Regions from separate parts of the Citricoccus alkalitolerans genome, predicted to be linked through region 4. Evidence: riboswitches for the same ligand, from Rfam matches in the RefSeq annotation. Region 4 holds a riboswitch; each other region holds the start of a gene.
The links. A riboswitch is a leader RNA that binds a small molecule or an ion and turns the genes downstream of it on or off. The one in region 4 is predicted to bind S-adenosylmethionine.

Region 1 (4,949 bases), on a different contig from region 4:
GAGACGTCGTGGCTCATCAGGGCCTCGGTCAGCACCAGGTAGCTGTTGGCATCGAAGCGCTTGACCAGCTTGGCTGCCTGGTAGTCCAGGTACGATTCGATCTGATAGCGCCCCTGCCGCCGGAGCGGCTCGCCGAACGGGTTCTCCTCGGGCTGCGCTGCGCGGCCGAAGCGGGAGACCATGTCCGGTTCGGACCGGTAGGTGATGTGCGCGATCTTGCGGGCGATGCCCAGGCCGCCGTCCGGCGTCGGGCCCGGGTAGTAGTCTCCGCCGCGGAAGTTCGGGTCCAGGGTGATGGACTGCACCTGTGCCTGGGCGAACGCGATCTGCTCGGCGGTCGAGTGCGCGCCGCAGGCGATGACGGCCATACCGGCCACACGGTCGGGGTAGGCAGCGGCCCACTCCAGGGCGCGGGCGCCTCCCATGGAGCCGCCGATCACCGCCTGGAAGCGCTCGATGCCCAGCGCGTCGGCCAGCCGCGCCTCGGCATGGACGGAATCGCGGATGGTGGTGAACGGGAAGCGGGAGCCCCAGGGGGCGCCCTCCGGGTCCAGCGAGGACGGTCCGGTACTCCCGTAACAACCGCCGAGGATGTTCGGGGCGATCACGAACCAGGTGTTGGTGTCGATGGCGCAACCGGGGCCGACGACGCCCTCCCACCAGCCCTCCTCCGGATCACCGGAGGAGGCGGCCACGTGCGTGGACCCGGTCAGGGCATGCAGCACCAGCACGGCGTTCGACTTCTCGGCGTTGAGCCTGCCCCAGGTCTCGTAGGCGATCTCCGCCTCCGGCAGGTGCCCACCGGTCTCGAAGTCCAGGGCGCCGATGCGCTGGGTGTGCGGGCCACCCTCGGGCAGGTCCGTGGCGGTCGGCTGGGGGGTGGTGGTGGTCATGCGAATATCTCCGGACCTAGGCGCTCACGTCGGCCGCGGCAAAGCCGTTGTCAAGATCGGCCAAGATGTCCTCGATGCTCTCCACGCCCACAGACAGGCGGACCAGGCCGGGGGTCACGCCGGCGGCACGCTGCTCCTCCTCGGTGAGTTGGGAGTGCGTGGTGGACGCCGGGTGGATGACGAGTGAGCGGACGTCACCGATGTTGGCCACGTGGTGGTGCAGGCGCAGTGCGTCCACGAACCGGGCCCCGGCCTCGCGACCGCCGGCGATCTCAAAGGAGACGAAGCCCGCCGGGCCCTGCGGCAGATAGTGCTTGGCGCGCTCGTGCCACGGGCTCGAGGCCAGACCCGGGTAGATGACGGTCTCGGCGAGGGCGTGCCCATCCAGGTACTCGGCCACCTGGCGGGCGTTCGCCACGTGACGCTCCATACGTAGGGACAACGTCTCGAGCCCCAGGTTGAGGAGGAAGGCGCTGAAGGGGCTGATCGCGCTGCCGTAGTCGCGCAGCAACTGGACCCGCGCCTTGAGCACGAAGGCCAGATTGGCGCCGAGGATGCCGTCCACCCCGAGGTCACGGGCGAAGACGATCCCGTTGTAGCTCTCATCCGGGGTGTTGAAGCCGGGGAAGCGCTCCGGCTGGGCGGCGAAGTCGAAGGTGCCGCCGTCCACGATCACACCGCCCATGGCCGCGGCATGGCCGCCGAGGTACTTGGTGGCGGAGTGGACCACGATGTCCGCCCCGTGCTCGATCGGGCGCAGCAGGTACGGGGTGGCCAGGGTGTTGTCCACGATCAGCGGCACCCCTGCCTCGTGGGCCACGTCGGCGACGGCGCGGATGTCCAGCACGTCCCCGCGGGGGTTGCCGAGGGTCTCGCCGAACAGGGCCTTGGTGTTGTCCTGGATGGCGTTCTTCCACGCAGCCGGGCTGTCCGGGTCCTGCACGAAGGTGGTGCTGATGCCGATCTTGGCCAACGTGTGCTTGAACAGGTTCTGCGTGCCGCCGTACAGCGAGGCCGATACGACGACGTGGTCCCCCGCACCCGCGAGGTTGAGGATGGAGAAGGTGGTGGCGGCCTGACCCGAGGCCAGCAGCAGGGCCCCGACTCCGCCCTCCAGGGCGGCGATCTTGCCCTCCACGGCCTCCTGGGTGGGGTTGCCGATGCGGGAATAGATCGGGCCGAGGTCCTTCAGTGCGAAGCGGTCCGCGGCGACCTCGGCAGAGGGGAAGTCGAACGAGTTCGACTGGATGATCGGCAACACGGTGGCGCCGTAGGGGTTCTCCTCCGGGATCCCGGCATGGACCTGGCGGGTCTCGAAGCCCCACTGGGCCGGATCGGCGGCGGCTTCGGTGTTCGGGGTGCTGTTGGGGGTGTCAGTCATGTGACGGCTCCTGTCAGTTCAGGGCCACCTGCGTGGTGCCGGCGGGCACGGACATCGTCCAGCAACCCGACGCGGCGTGGTGGCCCGCGCTTGCCGGTGCCGGTTGGCACCTGCCTGGTCCTCACCCGGGGCACCCCACCGCGAGCTGGAGGGTTGCCGGCCAGCAAGCCGGGGCTTGATGCTGGCACTCATGACCTTCCTCAAGTCTGCCAGATCGGCTCCGGGGTTTCATCCCCGACCACCCTGGAACGTCGCATTGCGCCTCACAGCGGGGCCCGGGTGGCCACCACCTTGACGGACGCCGGCACCCGGCACCAGGCGGCAGTCAGACCTGTGACTTCGGCCACATTTCAAGTGAGGTTAACCTAACCGGTCCGTGACTGAAGAAAGTGCGACGATATGGGCATGATGCGCCTGGATCACGTCTCGTACGCCGTTGGACCCGAAGAAGGACTCGCCGCCACGGTGGATCGCCTCGCCGAAACGCTCGGCATCGAGCGCGTCAAGGGCGGTGTCCATCCCCGCTTCGGCACGCGCAACGCGATCTTCCCGCTACGCAACCGCCAGTACCTCGAGGTGGTCGAGGTCCTGGACCACCCCTCCTCCGAGAAGGCCCCGTTCGGCCAGGCCGTCCGCGCCCGCTCCGAGATGGGCGGCGGCTGGATGGGCTGGTGTGTCACCGTGGACGACCTCGCGCCGTTCGAGGAGCGCCTGGAGCGCCAGTCCGTGCCCGGCAACCGGAAGTTCCCGGACGGCCGCGAACTCACGTGGCGCCAGATCGGCATCAAGGGCCTCATCGCCGACCCACAGGTCCCATACCTCCTGCGCTGGGATGAGGGCACCGAGGAACTGCACCCCTCGCAGGCCCACACACCTCAGGCTGAGCTGTCCTCCATCACGATCGCCGGCTCCCGCGATCGGGTCCGCGGCTGGTTGGGCCTGGACGATCCGGAGGAGAAGGTCGAGGACCTCAACGTGGTCTTCGAATCACCCTCCGGCACCCCCGGAATCCTCGAGGTCACCTTCGAGACCCCCAAGGGCACCATCACCCTGTAGTTCTGTCACGTTCAGTTGAGTTGGGGTGGGAGTCTTCGTCGAACACCCACCCCAAGTCGACTGAGAGTCGGGATCAGGTGCCGGAGCCGAGCCTCAGGTGCCGAACAGGCCCGCCGCCGCCAGCAACGGGTAGGCCATGAATCCCGCGGCATCCAGGAGGAAGTGCGCGATCACCAGCGGCATCACCCGCCGGTACCTCAGGTAGACCGCGCCGAACACCAGCCCCATGAGCAGATTGCCGATTCCCGGGCCCACCCCCTGGTAGAGGTGATAGGCCCCTCGTAGGACGGCGCAGGCCACCAGCACGGTGACGGGATGCAAGGGCACGACGGCGCCGCTCCCCCACACTCGTAGCCCGCCCTCACTGCCGGGCCGGCTCGGATCAAGCCCCGCTCGCAGCTGCTGCACGTAGCCGAGGCGGTCGAAGAGCCACGCCACGACGATGACCTCCTCCAGCAACCCGTGCCGCAGGGCGGAGAACAGCAGCACCGGGGTGCTCCACCAGTACTCGTTCAGCGCGCTGCCGACGATGGCCGTGGTGACGCCGGTGGCCCGTCCGGCCGCGTAGACCGCCAAAGTTCCGAGGCCGATCGCCAGGAACAGCCCGACGCCGAGGCCCACATCCCGGCCCGGGCGGCGGAAGTCCAGGCCGAAGGTGCGGAGCGGGTTGCGTCCCCGGATCCATACCAGGTGCAGTACCAGCAGCACCGGGACCAGTGCGAAACCGATATCCAGCAGCTGGTACGTCAGGTCGAAGTACTGCCGATCGTCCAGCGCCGGGTTCAGCGTGGTGGTCTGCCCGGACAGAGGCGCCTGCGTCCATTTGTCGATGAGTTTGACGATCGCGTAGACCGCCGACTTCCCGAGGGACAGGGCCAGCACTATGGCGATCTCCCAGCGGACCATCCGGGCGGAGGGCACCGCCAGGGAGTCGAACCCCTCTGCCGACGCCGGCCGGGTCGACGGATTCGGGACGTTCGGAGACGACGAAGCGGGGGAGGTCACGGCCCCAGTGTAGGAGTGCCCGGCTCCCCTGGCCTTCTGATCCTCTCGTCCTACCCAGGTCTGAGCCGGCCGCCGCGCTACCGTGGATTCATGGCCTCCGCACCGACTCCCGACGACGTCGCCGCCGCCTGCACCGCGACCGCCAGGCCCTTGGCCTCCGCCCTCGCCACTGATGACGGACTCGCTCGCCGGCTCGCCGAGGCGGACTGGCCTGCCGGCGTTGTCGACGAGGGCGGTCAGTTCCACCGAGTGCTCGTGCTGCCCGGTGTGGGCGCCGTGCGGATCCCCCGCACCCCCGAGGCCGCGGCGCACCTCAGCGACCATATGGCCACCCTGAAGATCCTCGGCACGACGGCGGCGCTCCCCTTCGCCGTGCCCGTGCCGCTGACCGAGGTGGTCGGAGAAGCAGACGGGCTGCCGGCTGGGATGGCCGCCGTGGTGCAGGAGTATCTCCCGGGCGAGGCGCATCCATCACACACCGGCGAGGTGCGGTGGCAGCGTGCACCCGTCGGAAACCGCGAAGGTGACGGAACCGACGGAGACGGCGGTGATCGCTGGGCCCTGACCGGGATCCTGGACTGGGACCTGGCCGCCGTGTGGGATCCGGCCCTGAA
Region 2 (4,949 bases), 800 kb from region 4:
CCGGACCCTGGCACCCGTGCCCCTGATCGTGCTCGCCTCCCTGCTCGGATTCCTCGTCGGTCAACTGGCCAACTCCTGGCTCATGGTCCGCCTCAAGCGCCGCTCCGGCGAACGCCTGCTCTTCGGCCGGCTGGCCGCCTCCACTCTGGTGGGTGAGTTCCTGGACACCCTCGTGTTCTGCTCCATCGCTGCCGGGGTCATCGGCATCACGGACGTGCCGACGTTCCTCAACTACGTCCTGGTGGGCTTCGTGTTCAAGTCCGTCGTCGAGATCGTCCTGTCCCCGGTGACCATGTGGGTCATCGGCCGGGTCAAGAAGGCCGAGCCGGCCTACGCCGCGGTTCCCGAGGCGTAGGGAGCCGAGACTTCACGCGGCCTCGGTCACCGGGGTAACCGGGCCGATGGCCCACCCGCAGACGTACGACGACGGCGACCTCCACTTCCAGCGCGTCCGCGACTTGGCGCTGGCCCTCCCCGCGGCATCGAAGCTGGTCAGGGAGCTGCCCTGACGGGATTGACCGGAGGGTATCTCACTGCATCGCGCCGGGACAGTGAGGGAGATTTCGTGGGCAGGTGCGCGGGCGGAAACACCGCAGAAACGCACGCTTCCTAGGTTGGGGGTATGCCCGCCCCCTCGCCCTTGGAGTGATGTCCCATGTCCTATGTCAGCCCGTCAGACTTCGTGAAACACATGGTCGACGCCGGTGAGTCCAAGGTCTTCATGTCCACTCGAGACACCCTGATCCGCTCGTTCATGGCCGGCGCCATCCTGGCCCTCGCCGCCGCATTCGCCATCACCGTCACCGTGCAGACCGGCAACGCCCTCGTGGGTGCGTTGCTGTTCCCGGTCGGCTTCATCCTCATCTACCTGCTCGGCTTCGACCTGCTCACGGGTGTCTTCACCCTCGTCCCGCTGGCCTGGATCGACAAGAGGCCCGGCGTGACCATCGGAGGCCTGTTGCGGAACTGGGGCCTGGTCTTCGTCGGCAACTTCGCCGGAGCCTTCCTGGTGGCCGTCATGATGGTGGTAACCATGACCTACGGCTTCCACACCCCGCCGAACGAGGTGGCCCAGCAGATCGGCTCCATCGGCGAGGGGAGAACCGTCGGCTATGCCGAATACGGCGCGGGTGGCATGCTGACGCTCTTCATCCGCGGCGTGCTCTGCAACTGGATGGTCTCGACCGGTGTGGTCGCGGCCTTCCTGGCCAAGGACGTCGTGGGCAAGGCCCTGATCATGTGGATGCCGGTCATGCTCTTCTTCTACATGGGATTCGAGCACTCCATCGTCAACATGTTCCTCTTCCCGGCGGGCCTCATGCTGGGCGGTGAGTTCTCCATCATGGACTACCTCGTCTGGAACGAGATCCCGACCGTGCTCGGCAACCTCGTGGGTGGCCTCTCCTTCGTGGGCCTGACGCTCTACGCCACCCACTACCGTACGGCGGCCAAGCGTCAGCCGAAGCTGCCGGCCCTGCCCGACCACGCCGTGAGCCGCTGACCATGGACCCCATCATGCATAAGGCGCACGCTGCCGACCTCGTCAATGCCGCACGCATCCGTGCCGGTCTCACCTGGGCCGGCCTCGCGGCCGCCATCGGAGCCGCACCGGTGTGGACCACGGCCGCGCTGCTGGGACAGCACCCGATGACCGCGGCCCAGGCCGGCGTCGTGGTCGAGATGCTCGGTCTGGGCGACGACGTGGCTGAGAGCCTGCAGCAACAGCCGAACCGGGGCAGCGACCCGGCCGTGATGAACGACCCCACGATCTATCGACTGATGGAGGCCATGTCGGTCTACGGGCCGGCGCTGAAGGCCCTGATCCACGAGGAGTTCGGGGACGGCATCATGAGCGCCATCAACTTCAAGGCAGACGTTGCCCGCCGTGCCGATGTGGACGGCGACCGCGTGGTCATCACCTTGGATGGCAAGTTCCTGGACTACCGCTGGTGACCGGGCCGCCCCTTCCGTCACCGGCCGTCACAGACCGTCATCTGGGGCGGCCCAGGACGGTCGGGGCGGCACATCGGCACGGAAACGGGCCCAGATGACGCCAGGCCGCTGAACATGACCCGAGGCTTGGCGGCCACGTGCTGACTGCCTAGGGTCGACATCAGAATCACGAGATCCGGTGCTAAGCCCTGGCTGGCCGGACGGCAACCCTCTCTCCGTAGTGGGGTGCTCCAGGTGATGATTCGGCCTCCGGGGACCACCGCGGGGCAAGTACGGCACCACCGTGAAGACGTGTCCCGGCCGCCAGGCTATGTCGACGCCGTGTTCCGGGCCAACGCCATTCCGGTGTGCCATGGACGACGGGGACACCCATGACGGACACCACCCACCTCGAACACCGCACCGTGCCGACCGGACTGCCCACCTTCGAGGAGCTGCGGGCGGACATCGGCCCCTCCGGACCGACGGACGCCCAGCTCACCGAGCACTTCGCCCCCGTCTTCGCGGCCATCGCTGCGGGCTCGGCACAGCGAGAGCAGGACCACGAGTTGGCGTTCGCGGCCATAGAGCACCTCCGCGGCGCGGGGTTCACCCGAGTGCGGCTCGGCCGCGACCACGGGGGCATCGGCGCGAGCCTGCCGCAACTGGCCGACCTGCTGGTGGATCTCGCCGCCGCCGATTCCAACCTGCCCCAGGCGCTGCACGGGCATTTCATGTTCACCGAGCAGCACGAGAACGAGTCCCAGGGCGCGGTCTCCGAGTGGTGGTTGGCCGAGGTCGCCTCGGGGAAGATCTTCGGCAATGCCCTGGTGGAGTTGCCCCCGTCTGCGGGCCGGCGCCCCGTGCACTGGATCGATGCGGACTCGGACACCGTGCAGGCGGCCGCCGCCACCGGCACCACGGAGGTGGCCCGCCTGACGGGTGACAAGTTCTACTCCACCGGGGCGATCTTCGCCGACTACCTGCTGGTCTCCGCGGTCCCGCCAGGGCTCGAGGAGGACGGCCCGGTCTTCGCGATCATCGACGCCCGCGATCCCGGGGTGCAGCGCATCGACGACTGGAACGGCTTCGGCCAGCGGCTCACCGCCTCCGGCACCACCACCCTGGACCACGTCCCCGTGCGGGCCCAGCGGACCCAGGAGTTCAACGTCCCCACGGGCGTGCTGGCCTACACCGTCCTGTGGATCGTGCTGGCGGCCACGCAGGCCGGGATCGGGGCCACCGCGCTGGCCGAGATCACCACGTTCGTCCGGGGCCGGCGTCGTACCTATGACCACGCCACGGCGGAGACGCCGGCGGAGGACCCGCTGGTGCACCAGGTCATCGGTGCCGTCTCCTCCAAGGTGAGCTCGGCCCGGCACATCGTGCGCGGCACCGCGGCCGTGGTGGAGGAGTCTTACCTCCAGGTCCGGGGGCACAGCGACCTGGAGGACCCGGTGGTGGTCCAGGCCCACGCCCGGGCCAACATCGCGTTGTCAGAGGCGTCACTCGTGGTGTCCGATCTGATCCTGGAGGCCACCAACCAGATCTTCGAGTCCGGCGGGGCCTCTGCCACGGATGCCAGCCGGCAGCTGCACCAGCACTGGCTCAACGCCCGGACGGTCGCCAGCCACACCCCGCTGGTCTACCGCACCCAAGCCGTGGGCGACTACCGGGTCAACGGCGCCATCCCGCCGTTCCACTCCACGGCCCGCAATTCCGCTGCCCCTGAGGCCGCTGCCACATCCACCACCGAGGGAGCATGATGACCACCACCACCGAGCGCACCACCGCCGCCACCAGCGCGTCCACCGGAGGCGAACCGTCCGGCCGGTCCTACCGGGCCCTCCGCGAGCGGCTGGCCCCGGAGTTCGCCGCCATCGCGGACAGCGCCGCGCAGCGGGAGGCCGAGCACATCATCGACCGCGACGCCGTCCGGCGACTGGCCGCGGCAGGGTTCACCTCCCTGCGGGTGCCGGTGGAGTACGGCGGCGCCGGACTCTCCTTCGAGGAGCAGGCCCAGCTGATCGTGGAGCTGGCGGCGGCGGACTCGAACCTCGTCCAGGCACTGCGCGCACACCTGATCAACCAGGAGAACGTGCTGGGACACCCGGACCCGGCGTTCCGGGACCGGTGGCTGCGCCGCCTCGGAGCCGGGGCGGTGGTCGGCAACGCCATCACGGAGATCAACAACGCGGTGGGGGAGGGCACCACCACGTTGGCCCAGGACGCCGAGAGCACCTGGAGGCTCAACGGCACCAAGTACTACTCGACCGGGACCCTCTACGCGGATTGGATCATCGTGGCAGCGGTGGATGCCCACGGTGAGGAGATCGCCGCCACGGTGCCCGTGGACGCACCCGGGATCTCGAGGCTGGACGACTGGGATGGCTTCGGCCAGCAGCTCACCGCCTCCGGCACCACGGTGTTCCACGGCACGCCGGTCGAGGCCGAGGAGGTCTACACCGGTGGTCTGGATGACGGCACCCGTGTCGCCACCGGCCAGGCCAGCTGGCAGTTCCTGCACCTCGCGGCGCTGACCGGCATCGCCGAGGCCATCGTGCGGGACGTCAGCGAGTACGTCCGCGGCCGGCGTCGTTCCTTCAGCCACGGGACCGCGGAGCTGCCGCGGGACGATTCCCAGGTGCTCCAAGTGGTGGGCGAGCTCTCCTCCGCCGCGTTCGCCGCACGGGCCGCCTTCGACTCCGTGGTCTCCGCGCTGGGCGGCGTGCTCGGACGGGAGGCCGCCGGAGAGGTCCTGCCGGAGGAGGACACCAATGCCCTTTACATCCGTGTCTACCAGGCCCAGCAGGTCATCGCGAAGAACGTCCTGGCCGCGGCCACCCACCTGTTCGAGGTGGGCGGGGCCTCTGCCCTGAGCCAGTCGAAGCGGCTGGACCGCCACTGGCGGAATGCCCGCGTGCTGGCCAACCACAACCCCCTGATCTACCGGTCCCGCCTCGTCGGGGACTGGGAGGTCAACGCCACCCCGCCGGCCCGTTCCTACCGCATCGGCT
Region 3 (4,949 bases), 210 kb from region 4:
AGGCGGCCTCGCCCGGGCCGGCGAACTCGCGGTTTCGTTCCACCGCGGTGATGGAGCCGGTGAACACCGTGGAATCGTCGCTGGACCGGGTCAGAGGAGTGGAGCCCGTGACGGCCGCGGTGGCTCCGGTGGTTGGCTGCTGGCCCGTGACTGGATTGACCTGCGGCAGTCGGCTGGTCGGGGTCCGCGGATGGAACGCGGAAGCATCATCCGCCGCTCCACCGGACCCGCCGCCGTCGTGATCCTGTTCCGCCGGCACCCCCGTGCCCGTCTCGACTGCGCCGGAACTGGACCCGGGTTCGGCGCCGACGGGCGCCAGGGAAGGCGCGTGCGCGGGCATCTCGGCGAAGCGCTGCGCGTAGATCGCCTCGGGATGCTCGCTGCGCAGGAAGTTGACGAGGTCCTCCCGGACGAGGCAGCGCAGGTCCCACAGGTCGCCGGCATTGCGGGCGGAGACCGCCACCCAGAGCTTCACGGTGCCACCCAGGGCCTCGCTCACCTGGATGGTGCTGTCCTTGCCGTCCCACAGTTCGGTGGACCCCAGCAGTGCCTTGAGGCGTTCCCGGGTGGCGTCCACCGGAACCCGCCAATCCACGTCGATCTCCACCGTCCCGGACAGGGCGGACCCGGTGCGGGTCCAGTTCTCGAACGGGGTGGTGGTGAAGTGACTGGAGGGGTAGATCACCCGGCGGCCGTCCCAGATCTTGACCACCACGTAGGACAGGGTGATGTCCTCGATGGTGCCGTAGACCCCATCCGCGGTCACCACGTCTCCCACGCGGATCGCATCGGTGAACGCCAGCTGGATGCCGGCGAACACGTTGGTCAGGGTGGACTGCACGGCGAGGCCGGCCACCACGGAGATCACGCCGGCCGAGGCCAGCAGGCCGGCACCCACGGCGCGGACCTGCGGGATGGTCAGCAGGACGATGGACACGGCGATGACAATGACGGCGGCCTGGATCACGCGCCGCAGCAACACGGTCTGGGTGCGGATCTTGCGGTCTCGGCGGTCGTCCACCCCTTCCGAGGCGTACTTGCCGAGCAACCGCTCCTCGACGATCCGCACCACGCGCAGCGCGAGCCAGGCGAGGGAGCCGATGATGCCGGCCATCAGCAGGAAGTTCGCGCCACTGAACCACGCATACGTGGAAGCGGTGAGTCCGAGCGCGATCCGTACGGCCAGCAGCACGGCGGCGACCGCCACCGGGACCCGGCATCGGGCAACCTGATTGCGCAGCTGCGGCTTGCGGCGCAGCAGGGCGCTGACCAGCAGCCAGGCAACCACCAGCACGGCCAGCGCGAACGCCACGGAGATCGCCACGGTGGAGAGCATCCCCCAGAACGGTCCGAGCGAGTCGACGGCCCCTTCGGCCCCCTCGCGCACGCTGTCCTGCACGTTCTCCGGGGATCCGCTCGGCTCGGCGCTCGGCTCGGAGTCCAGCCCCGCCCCGGAGGCGAGGATGGTGGCGGGCGGGGCGGTGAACAGATCGGTGAAGAAGGACGAACTCGGCATGGCCCCAGTCTGTCATCTGGTTCTCAGTCGTTGCTGAACGGGGGGAGAATGGACACTGGACCACCGGAACCAGCCGATCCCTCGGAATCACAGGAGCCATCCCATGCTTGCCACCACGGACCTGCGCGGCCGCACCTACGATCCCGCCACGGTGCTCCCCCGCGCCGAGATCGACGTGGCCGCCGCCGTGCCGACAGTGATGCCCATCCTGGACCGGGTGCGCACCGAGGGGTCCCGAGCCGTGCTGGATCTGGGCGAGCAGTTCGACGGGATCCGGCCGCCGTCGTTGGCGGTGCCGGCCGAGAAGCTCACCGAGGCGCTCGAGTCGCTGGACCCAGAGGTCCGCACCGCCCTCGAGGAGTCCATCGACCGCGCCCGCAAGGTGCATGCCGCCCAGGTCCCCGCGGGGTCCGAGGTGGAGCTCGGGGAGGGGGCCGTCGTCGAGAACCGCTGGGTCCCGGTGAACCGGGTGGGCCTCTACGTCCCGGGCGGCCGTGCCGTCTACCCCTCCTCCGTGGTGATGAATGTGGTCCCGGCCCAGGCCGCCGGCGTCGCCTCGCTCGCGGTCGCCTCCCCGCCGCAGAAGGACTTCGGAGGCCTGCCGCACCCAGTCATCCTCGCGGCCTGCGCCCTGCTCGGCGTGGACGAGGTCTACGCCGCGGGCGGCGCCCAGGCGGTGGCCATGTTCGCCTACGGGGTGGCGGACGACGACGGCACTCGCGTGTGTGCCCCCGTGGACATGGTCACGGGGCCGGGCAACATCTTCGTGGCCGCCGCCAAGCGCGCCCTGCTCGGCACCATCGGCATCGACGCGGAGGCCGGGCCGACCGAGATCGCCGTGCTGGCGGACGGCACCGCCGATGCCCGGTGGGTGGCCGCTGACCTCATCAGCCAGGCCGAGCACGACCCCATGGCGGGCTCGGTGCTCATCACCACGTCACCCGAGCTGGCCCGCGACGTGGCGGCCGAGATCGAGCGGCAGGTTCCGGGCAGCCTCCACGAGCAGCAGATCCGTCAGGCCCTGGGCGGCCCGCAATCCGGGATCCTGCTGGTGGGAACCCTGGGCGAGGCGCTGGCCGTGGCGGATGCCTATGCCGCCGAGCACCTCGAGGTCCACACCGTGAACCCCCTGCAGACGGCTCGCCGGGTGACCAACGCCGGCGCCGTGTTCGTGGGACCGCACTCGCCCGTGCCGTTGGGCGACTATTCCTCCGGGTCCAACCACGTGCTGCCCACCGGTGGTTCCGCCCGCTACTCCTCCGGCTTGAACACGGTGAGCTTCCTGCGCCTGCAGCAACTCATCCGCTACACGGAGACGGGGTTGAAGGAACTGGACACCAAGATCGCCGCCCTGTCCACGGCGGAGGGGCTGCCGGCCCACGGTGAGGCCGTCTCCCTGCGCTTCCGCTGACCTGCTTCTCCACGGCCGCCGCACCCCCGGGATGGGAGGCGGGTGCGGGCGAGCGGCGATGGTCACGGGGGTTCATAGTCCGAGAAACCCTTTGACCGTTCCGGACGTCCGTCGTTAGTCTGGAACCCAGAATCACGAGTTCCCGCTGTTACAGCCCTGGCTTGCGGGACGGCAACCCTCTTCACGCAGTAGTGGGGTGCTCCAGGTGAGGATTCGGCCTACCGGATGCCCCGGCAGGCAAGTACCGCGTTTCTGCTGGTGCCGATCGGGAGCCTCCCGTGGCGTGCCGCCGTGCAGATGCGCCTTCGGACGGAGGACCCACCATGACCGCCCTGGCTACCCACGAGCTGCAGCAGACCACCAACCTCGGCAGTGACCTCGATCGAGACCTGTCCGTTCAGACCCTTCGCTCGGCCTTCTCCCACTTCCCCTCCGGCGTGGCCGCGCTTGCCGGAGTCGCCAACGGCGTGAAGGAGGGCCTCGTGGCCTCGTCCTTCACCGTCGGGGTGTCCCTGGAGCCCGCCCTGGTCTCTTTCGCCGTCCAGAACACCTCCCGCACCTGGCCCCGGCTGAAGCGGGCCGAGCGGATCGGGATCTCCATCCTCGGCGAGGACCACACCGATGTCTGCCGTCAGTTGGCCTCCAAGGAGGGGGACCGTTTCGCCGGACTGGACATCCGGTCCACGGATGAGGGCGCGATCTTCCTGGACGGCGCCGCCCTGTGGCTGGACACCACCGTCTACTCCGAGCTGCCTGCCGGTGACCACACCATGGTCCTGCTGGAGGTGCACGGCGTGCACGATCACTCCGCAGAGCACGAGCCGATCGTGTTCCACCGCTCGGCTTTCCGCAACCTGCGCACCGCCGAGGGCAACCAGTAGCCCTGTTCCTCGTTTTGCGGGCAGAGAAGAGTACTGTTCTCTGCCCGCAAAGTGTTCCTCGGGGCCGGCACCCGGTCCGGAGGTAGGATTTCCGGCATGCCTTCCGCTACCCCGTCCGCGCGGCGTCCCGGCTCGGGCGCAGGCGCGGGCACGACGCCGGCCGGCCCGGTCCGCCTGGATGCCTGGCTCTGGGGCGTACGCATGTATAAGACCCGTTCGGCCGCCACCACCGCGTGCCGGGCCGGTCACGTCCGCCTCAACGGGCAGCCGGCCAAGGCTGCCCAACCGGTCAAGCCGGGCGACACCATCCGGTTGCGTCTGCCGGGCCGCGAGCGGATCCTGGAGGTCACCGGCCTGGTAGCCAAGCGGGTCGGAGCTCCCGAGGCAGTCCGGCACTACCTCGACCACTCCCCCGAGCCCGTGCCCCGGGAACTGCTGGCCGTGCCCCATCGAGACCGGGGCGCAGGCCGGCCCACCAAGCGAGACCGGCGCCAGCTGGACCGCCTCCGTGGCCGTGACGCCCCAGAACCCGGTATTGACCGTCTTGACCGCGGCCTCGATCTCGAATGACGTCCGGGACCGCGGCGACTGACTCAGGTGAACACCGGGAAAAGAATGCGCACCGAGGAAATTGAGGGCTTCAGTTCCGCGGCATCTCCCGTATTATGTGTCTCAGAAGTAGTAGTAGCAGTAAGTCCGTCACCACTGCGGACCGGTTGGCCCTCTGGCCGCTCGGGGCGTTGTAGGAAGCGGTTTCGCACACGCCGCTTCGCCCCCGTCGGAAGACCGATGGGTTTACAACCTCAGGAAAGGGCCCATCATGGCTACCGGTACCGTCAAGTGGTTCAACGCAGAGAAGGGCTACGGCTTCATCTCCCCGGACGATCAGTCCGCTGACATCTTCGTTCACTTCTCCGCCATCGAGGGCAATGGCTTCCGCGAACTGCAGGAAGACCAGAAGGTCGAGTTCGAGTCCCAGCAGGGCCCCAAGGGCATGCAGGCTGCGGCAGTCCGCCCGCTCTGATCGAGTACGCCTGAACCCTTCAGGCAGCAGAATGGTCACCATCCCCTCGGGGACGGTGGCCATTTTGCTATGACCAACGCGCCATGTCAGCGCACCACTTCACCGGAATCCGGTCTA
Region 4 (4,949 bases):
GTCCGGAGCGGGTCAGTCCCGGACCGGACAGGGTCTGGAGTGCTACCGCCTCGGCCCGTTCGAGTACGCCCGTGTCCAGACCGAGCTCCTGGCGGCGCCGTTCGCTCGCCTTCAATGTCTGGGCCGCGGTGAGGTCCAGAATCCAGCCGAGGTCCTCGGCCGCCACGGCGAACAGGGTGCCACGCATCGGCCAGGACCGGACGATGCGCCCCGCGTCATAGGCCTCGCGGACCGCCGCGGTGGACCGGCCCACACTGCGCAGGGCCAGGGACACAGTGGAACCCGGGTAGTCCTGGCCCTGGGTGCACGTCAGCCATCGCGCCGCCTCGACGGCAGTGGCCAGCGGCTCGACCAGCCCCTGGGAGATCAACCGCATCCGTGCCACCTGTTCGGAGCTGAGAATCATCATGTCCCCTCCTTCGCTGGGGACAGTGTGCCACGGCGTCCGGACAGCAGCGCCGCTCCGCACCGGGCTCGACGCCATGCCTGAGGAAAAGCTGTGAATCCCCCGGCGCCAGGCTGTGCACCGATTGACCTGACTCCGCCCGCGGTGAAGACTCGGGGCATACCCGAGCGGTCACCCCGCCACGGGCAGACGCCACAAAGGAGACGACATGAAACGATTGATCACCCTCGGCATCGGCGCGGCCCTCGGATATCTCCTGGGCAGCCGCGAAGGACGCAAGAACCTCGACAAGTTCGCCAAGAACGCGCAGAGCTTCTGGAATGACCCGAAGACTCAGGACCAGGTGCAGAAGGCGACCCAGAAGGCCACCACCGCCGTGAAGGACCAGGCACCCGCGATGGCGGACAAGGCCGCCGGCCTGGCGGACAAGGCCACGGATGCCCTGAAGGACAAGGCACCCGGGCTGTCCGAGAAGGCCAACAGCGCCGCCCACACCATGGCTGACAAGGGTTCCTCCGCGGCTCAGAACCTGGCTGACAAGGCCTCCTCCGCCGCGGACAGGTCCGCCGGCAAGCACGCCTCCGGTGACACATCCGTCACCAAGGACTCCAGCACCCCGGCCACCGGTTCCGATGCGAATGCCTCGAGCGGGGACACCAACGTCAAGGACGCCTCCGGCGACGTGCTCTCCGATCCGTCGCAGTCCCTCGAGACCGAGGGCGGCGGACCGGACCGCTACTGATCCGGCACCGTCCCACCACGCACCGGAACCCCGGCCCCCGCTTCAGGGGGCCGGGGTTCCTGCATACCCGGTTGCCGCCACGGTCTCACGTGCCCTCACGGTTGAGTCTGGAGGGATTCACTCCAGGGGACACCCAGGGCGTGAATCCCTCCAGGCTCAACGGGCCGGGGCGGGGCTGACCGTCGGCCCGACGCCGGCCCCCGCACCTCTCAGACAGCGGCGCGGTTCCGCAGGGCGAAGGACGAGCCGTAGTGGTTCTGCGGCAGGTGGTCTCCGCGCCCGAAGAGCTTGTGGCGCATGGTGCCCTCGGCGTACTCGGTCTTGTAGCGGCCGAGTTGCTGCAGTTCGGGGACCACGTACTCGACGACATCCTCGAAGGTGCCGGGGGTGATGTGGTAGGCGAGGTTGAAACCGTCCACATCGGTCTCGTCCTGGATGCGCGCCAGTTCCCGGGCCACGGTCGCACCGGAGCCGACGATGACGGGGCCGAAGCCGCCCACGCCGACCCATTCGGCCAGTCTGCGCACGGTCCACACGGACCCGGCGTCACCCGAGGCCTTCTGGAAGGTCTCCACGGTGGACTGAATGGCGTTGGACTTGACGTCCCCGATCGGCTCGTCGAGCTCGAACTCGGCCAGGTTGATACCCATCCAGCCGGACATCAGGACCAGTCCGCCCTCCACGTCGATGTACTGCGTCAGTTCCTCGTACTTGGCGCGCGCCTCCTCGTCGGTGGCGCCCGTGACGATGGTCTGCATGGACATGATGCGGATGTCGTAGGGATCGCGGCCGGCCTCGACCGCCCCCTGGCGGATCTTGGCGGCAGTGCCCTTGATCATCTCGTCGGTGGGTGAGTTGATGAACACGGCCTCGGCGTGCTTTCCGGCGAAGGCTCGACCGCGCGTGGAGGCGCCGGCCTGGTAGATCACCGGGGTGCGCTGCGGGCTGGGCTCGGTGAAGGCGATGCCGGGGGTCTTGAAGTAGGTGCCCTCGTGCTCGATCCGGTGGACCTTGGACGGGTCGATGAAGACCCCGGACTCCTTGTCGTTGACGACCGCGTCGTCCTCCCAGGAGCCTTCGAGGAGCTTGTAGACCACGTCGAGGTATTCGTCCGCGTGGTTGTACCGCTCGTCGTGCTCCATCTGGTCTTCCTGGCCCATGTTGATGGCGGCGGAGGGCAGGTAGCCGGTCACCACGTTCCAGCCCACGCGGCCCTCGGTCAGGTGGTCTAGGGTGGCCAGGCGGCGGGCGAACGGGTAGGGGTGCTCGTAGGCGGTGCCGGCGGTGACCCCGAAGGTCAGATTCTTGGTGACAGCGGCCATCGGCGGGACCACGAGCATCGGGTCGTTGACCGGCACCTGCGTGCCGGCCTTGAGGGTGGCCTCGTCGGAGGAGTTGTAGACGTCATAGGGCCCGAGCACGTCGGCGATGAAGAGGCCATCGAACAGGCCCTGTTCCAGGGTCTGGGCCAATCCCGTCCAGTAGCCCAGGGTGTTGTAGTCGCGGGCGCGGTCTTCGGGGTGGCGCCACAGGCCGGGTGACTGGTGGGCCACACAGTTCATGTCGAAGGCGTTGAAGAGGATCTCACGCTTGCCGGCGGCGGTGGTGGGCACGCCCTCGGGGAGATGGCTCGTTCCATGGACGTTCTCGTTGCTGGGGACAGACACGGTGATGCTCCTTCCATCGGTCCTGGCGGTAGCACCTGTCCGGTTGCCCGGTGGTTGCTGCGGCGTCATCGAGCCAGATCTCTCGGCCGCTCTGGATGGGTACCCATCGATTGCACCACACCTCCGGGCGCGACCCCAACCGAGGTTCACGCGGAGTCACCCAGCCCTTCCGCTGTGAGGCAGAGATGAGTACCCATCTCTGCCCTCACACCGGGATGGCGGCCTTCTGTCAGCTCGAGGCGAGGACCACGATCGGATCCGTGGTCGGTGCCTCGGACCCTCCGGCCGGTTCCACCGTGACGGCGAGCGCGGCATCCGCCGGCACGTCCTGCATCCGCACGAGGGCGAGGCCGTCCTGGACCTCCAACAGGCCAGCCGGCTGGGGAGCCGTCTCACCCTGGATCGTCCACATCTGATAGTCGCGGCCCTCCGCCGGTTCCGGCAGTCCCCGCGCGGCCAGCACGGTCTCACCGGACGGGGCCCGGGCCACTTCGATCTCGCCTCCGCCGGTCACCGGGGATTCCAGCCGCTCGGCCCCGTCCACCTGCAGGATCTGCTCGATCGCCGTGAGCTGATCGCCCTCGGTCACTCCACCCGTGGGAGCCCACGGCTGGCTCACCACCACGGCCACGGCGACGGCGGCAGCCGCGGCGGCCGAGACCGCCCCCACCCACCAGCGGCGCGCGGCCGGCCGGCGTCGGGCACGGTGACTGTCCAGATCAGAGATGCCGGCTCGCTCGGCGCCAGCACTGGAGCCGGCTGCTCCGTGGGCCGCCAGGGGCGAGGCGTCGCCGTCCGCAGCGGACCGGGCGCCCTGCTCGGGCCCTGCCACGGCCGAGAGGACACGGTCCCGCAGATCGGCGGGAGGCTCAGCCGGTGTGCTCACCGCCAGGCGGGCGACGGTGCTGTTGAGGGCATCGGCCCGGGCGCGGAGCTCGGGGTCTGAGCGGAGCCGCTGCTCGATGGCGCGGCGCTCGCCCTCGTCCACGGCATCCAGGGCCCAGGCGGCGAGCAACTCGGCGTCGATCACGTTCCCGTTCTTGTTCTCGTTTCCGTTCGTCATGCTCCCACCCCCAAACAGTCCTGTAGTCGTTGGAGCGCACTGCGCATCCGGGATTTCACGGTGGCCAGTTTGGCCCCGAGTCGTTCAGCGACCTGCCGGTAGGTCAGTCCGCCGTAGTAGGCCTGCGTCACGGCCTCGTACTCCAGACCAGTCAGCGTGCCGAGGCATTCCGTCACGCGGTCCCGGTCCTCCGCTGATTCCACGGCCTCCGCAACGTCGTCCCGGTCCCGTTCGAACCCGGCCACCCCGGCCCGTTCCTCCCGGTCCCGACCGGACTGGGTGGACCGGATGAGGTCGACGGCCCGACGGTGCGTGATCGAGCAGACCCAGCCGACCACTGATCCGCGGGCCGGGTCGAAGCGCTCTGCAGAGCGCCACACATCCACGAGGGCCTCCTGTGTCACGTCGGCCGCGAGGTCGGCGTCACGCACGATCTTCTGTGCCAGCCCATAGGCTGAGGGAGCCACGGCATCGTAGAAGGCGGCGAAGGCCTCCTGGTCTCCGGTGGCACTGCGTTGGAGCAAGCCCACCAGGTGGGCGTCCCGCTCGCGCGCAGCACTGCGGCCGGGGCCGGTGCCTGCGGTGCTCGTCATGGCTCCACCCTATCCGGGCGCGGGGCCAGGATTGGCCTACCTGTCAGGGGCGTCGTTCAACATGGGTGGTGTTCTCATCCGCGGGGCTCCTGGGGTGTCGGTCCGGAGGGGTCCGGTGGGGCGTCGGTCGGGTGGCCTGCTCTACTGCAGGGTGCTGTCTGGTGTTCGGAGCCGACGCTCCTACGGATGGGTCGGGCTAAAGACCTCTTCGGCGACGCCGGTCTGGAGATAGGGCACCGTCTGGGTGCCGTTGACCTCCCAATCGCCCACCATCCGAGCCATGAACACAGCCGGATCGTGACTGGCGATGGTTCGGGCATTACGCCAGTGCCGGTCCAGCTGCAGGTCCGTACTGGTGGCGGAGGCCCCGAGCGTGTCGAAGATCCGCGTGCACGTGTCCAGCACCAGCTTCGGCACCATCACGTGTGCCCGGTGCGCCGTCAGGGCGGCGCGGTGCATCGCCTCGGCCGCGGTTCCG

Region 1: it holds a riboswitch for S-adenosylmethionine, as region 4 does, so the genes downstream of both, ABD134_RS01420 (O-acetylhomoserine aminocarboxypropyltransferase/cysteine synthase family protein) here and ABD134_RS10105 (LLM class flavin-dependent oxidoreductase) in region 4, are expected to answer to the same signal.
Region 2: it holds a riboswitch for S-adenosylmethionine, as region 4 does, so the genes downstream of both, ABD134_RS06480 (acyl-CoA dehydrogenase family protein) here and ABD134_RS10105 (LLM class flavin-dependent oxidoreductase) in region 4, are expected to answer to the same signal.
Region 3: it holds a riboswitch for S-adenosylmethionine, as region 4 does, so the genes downstream of both, ABD134_RS11030 (flavin reductase family protein) here and ABD134_RS10105 (LLM class flavin-dependent oxidoreductase) in region 4, are expected to answer to the same signal.

The regions. Positions count from the first base shown of each region.
Region 1 covers NZ_BAAALH010000001.1:325,124-330,072, reverse strand. Annotated here, with positions in the region: gene metX (homoserine O-acetyltransferase MetX) at 1-893, opposite strand, end outside; gene ABD134_RS01420 (O-acetylhomoserine aminocarboxypropyltransferase/cysteine synthase family protein) at 910-2,274, opposite strand; SAM riboswitch class IV at 2,356-2,470, opposite strand; gene ABD134_RS01415 (VOC family protein) at 2,674-3,330, shown strand; gene ABD134_RS01410 (CPBP family intramembrane glutamic endopeptidase) at 3,424-4,335, opposite strand; gene ABD134_RS01405 (hypothetical protein) at 4,426-4,949, shown strand, end outside.
Region 2 covers NZ_BAAALH010000002.1:121,494-126,442, reverse strand. Annotated here, with positions in the region: gene ABD134_RS06495 (queuosine precursor transporter) at 1-355, shown strand, start outside; gene ABD134_RS06490 (formate/nitrite transporter family protein) at 656-1,501, shown strand; gene cynS (cyanase) at 1,516-1,953, shown strand; SAM riboswitch class IV at 2,118-2,232, shown strand; gene ABD134_RS06480 (acyl-CoA dehydrogenase family protein) at 2,325-3,698, shown strand; gene ABD134_RS06475 (acyl-CoA dehydrogenase family protein) at 3,695-4,949, shown strand, end outside.
Region 3 covers NZ_BAAALH010000002.1:1,131,011-1,135,959, reverse strand. Annotated here, with positions in the region: gene ABD134_RS11040 (mechanosensitive ion channel family protein) at 1-1,516, opposite strand, end outside; gene hisD (histidinol dehydrogenase) at 1,620-2,927, shown strand; SAM riboswitch class IV at 3,058-3,177, shown strand; gene ABD134_RS11030 (flavin reductase family protein) at 3,251-3,808, shown strand; gene ABD134_RS11025 (RNA-binding S4 domain-containing protein) at 3,905-4,378, shown strand; gene ABD134_RS11020 (cold-shock protein) at 4,629-4,832, shown strand.
Region 4 covers NZ_BAAALH010000002.1:921,141-926,089, reverse strand. Annotated here, with positions in the region: gene ABD134_RS10115 (winged helix DNA-binding domain-containing protein) at 1-409, opposite strand, end outside; gene ABD134_RS10110 (hypothetical protein) at 615-1,148, shown strand; gene ABD134_RS10105 (LLM class flavin-dependent oxidoreductase) at 1,358-2,761, opposite strand; SAM riboswitch class I at 2,826-2,917, opposite strand; gene ABD134_RS10100 (anti-sigma factor) at 3,045-3,878, opposite strand; gene sigK (ECF RNA polymerase sigma factor SigK) at 3,875-4,471, opposite strand; gene ABD134_RS10090 (acyl-CoA dehydrogenase family protein) at 4,652-4,949, opposite strand, start outside.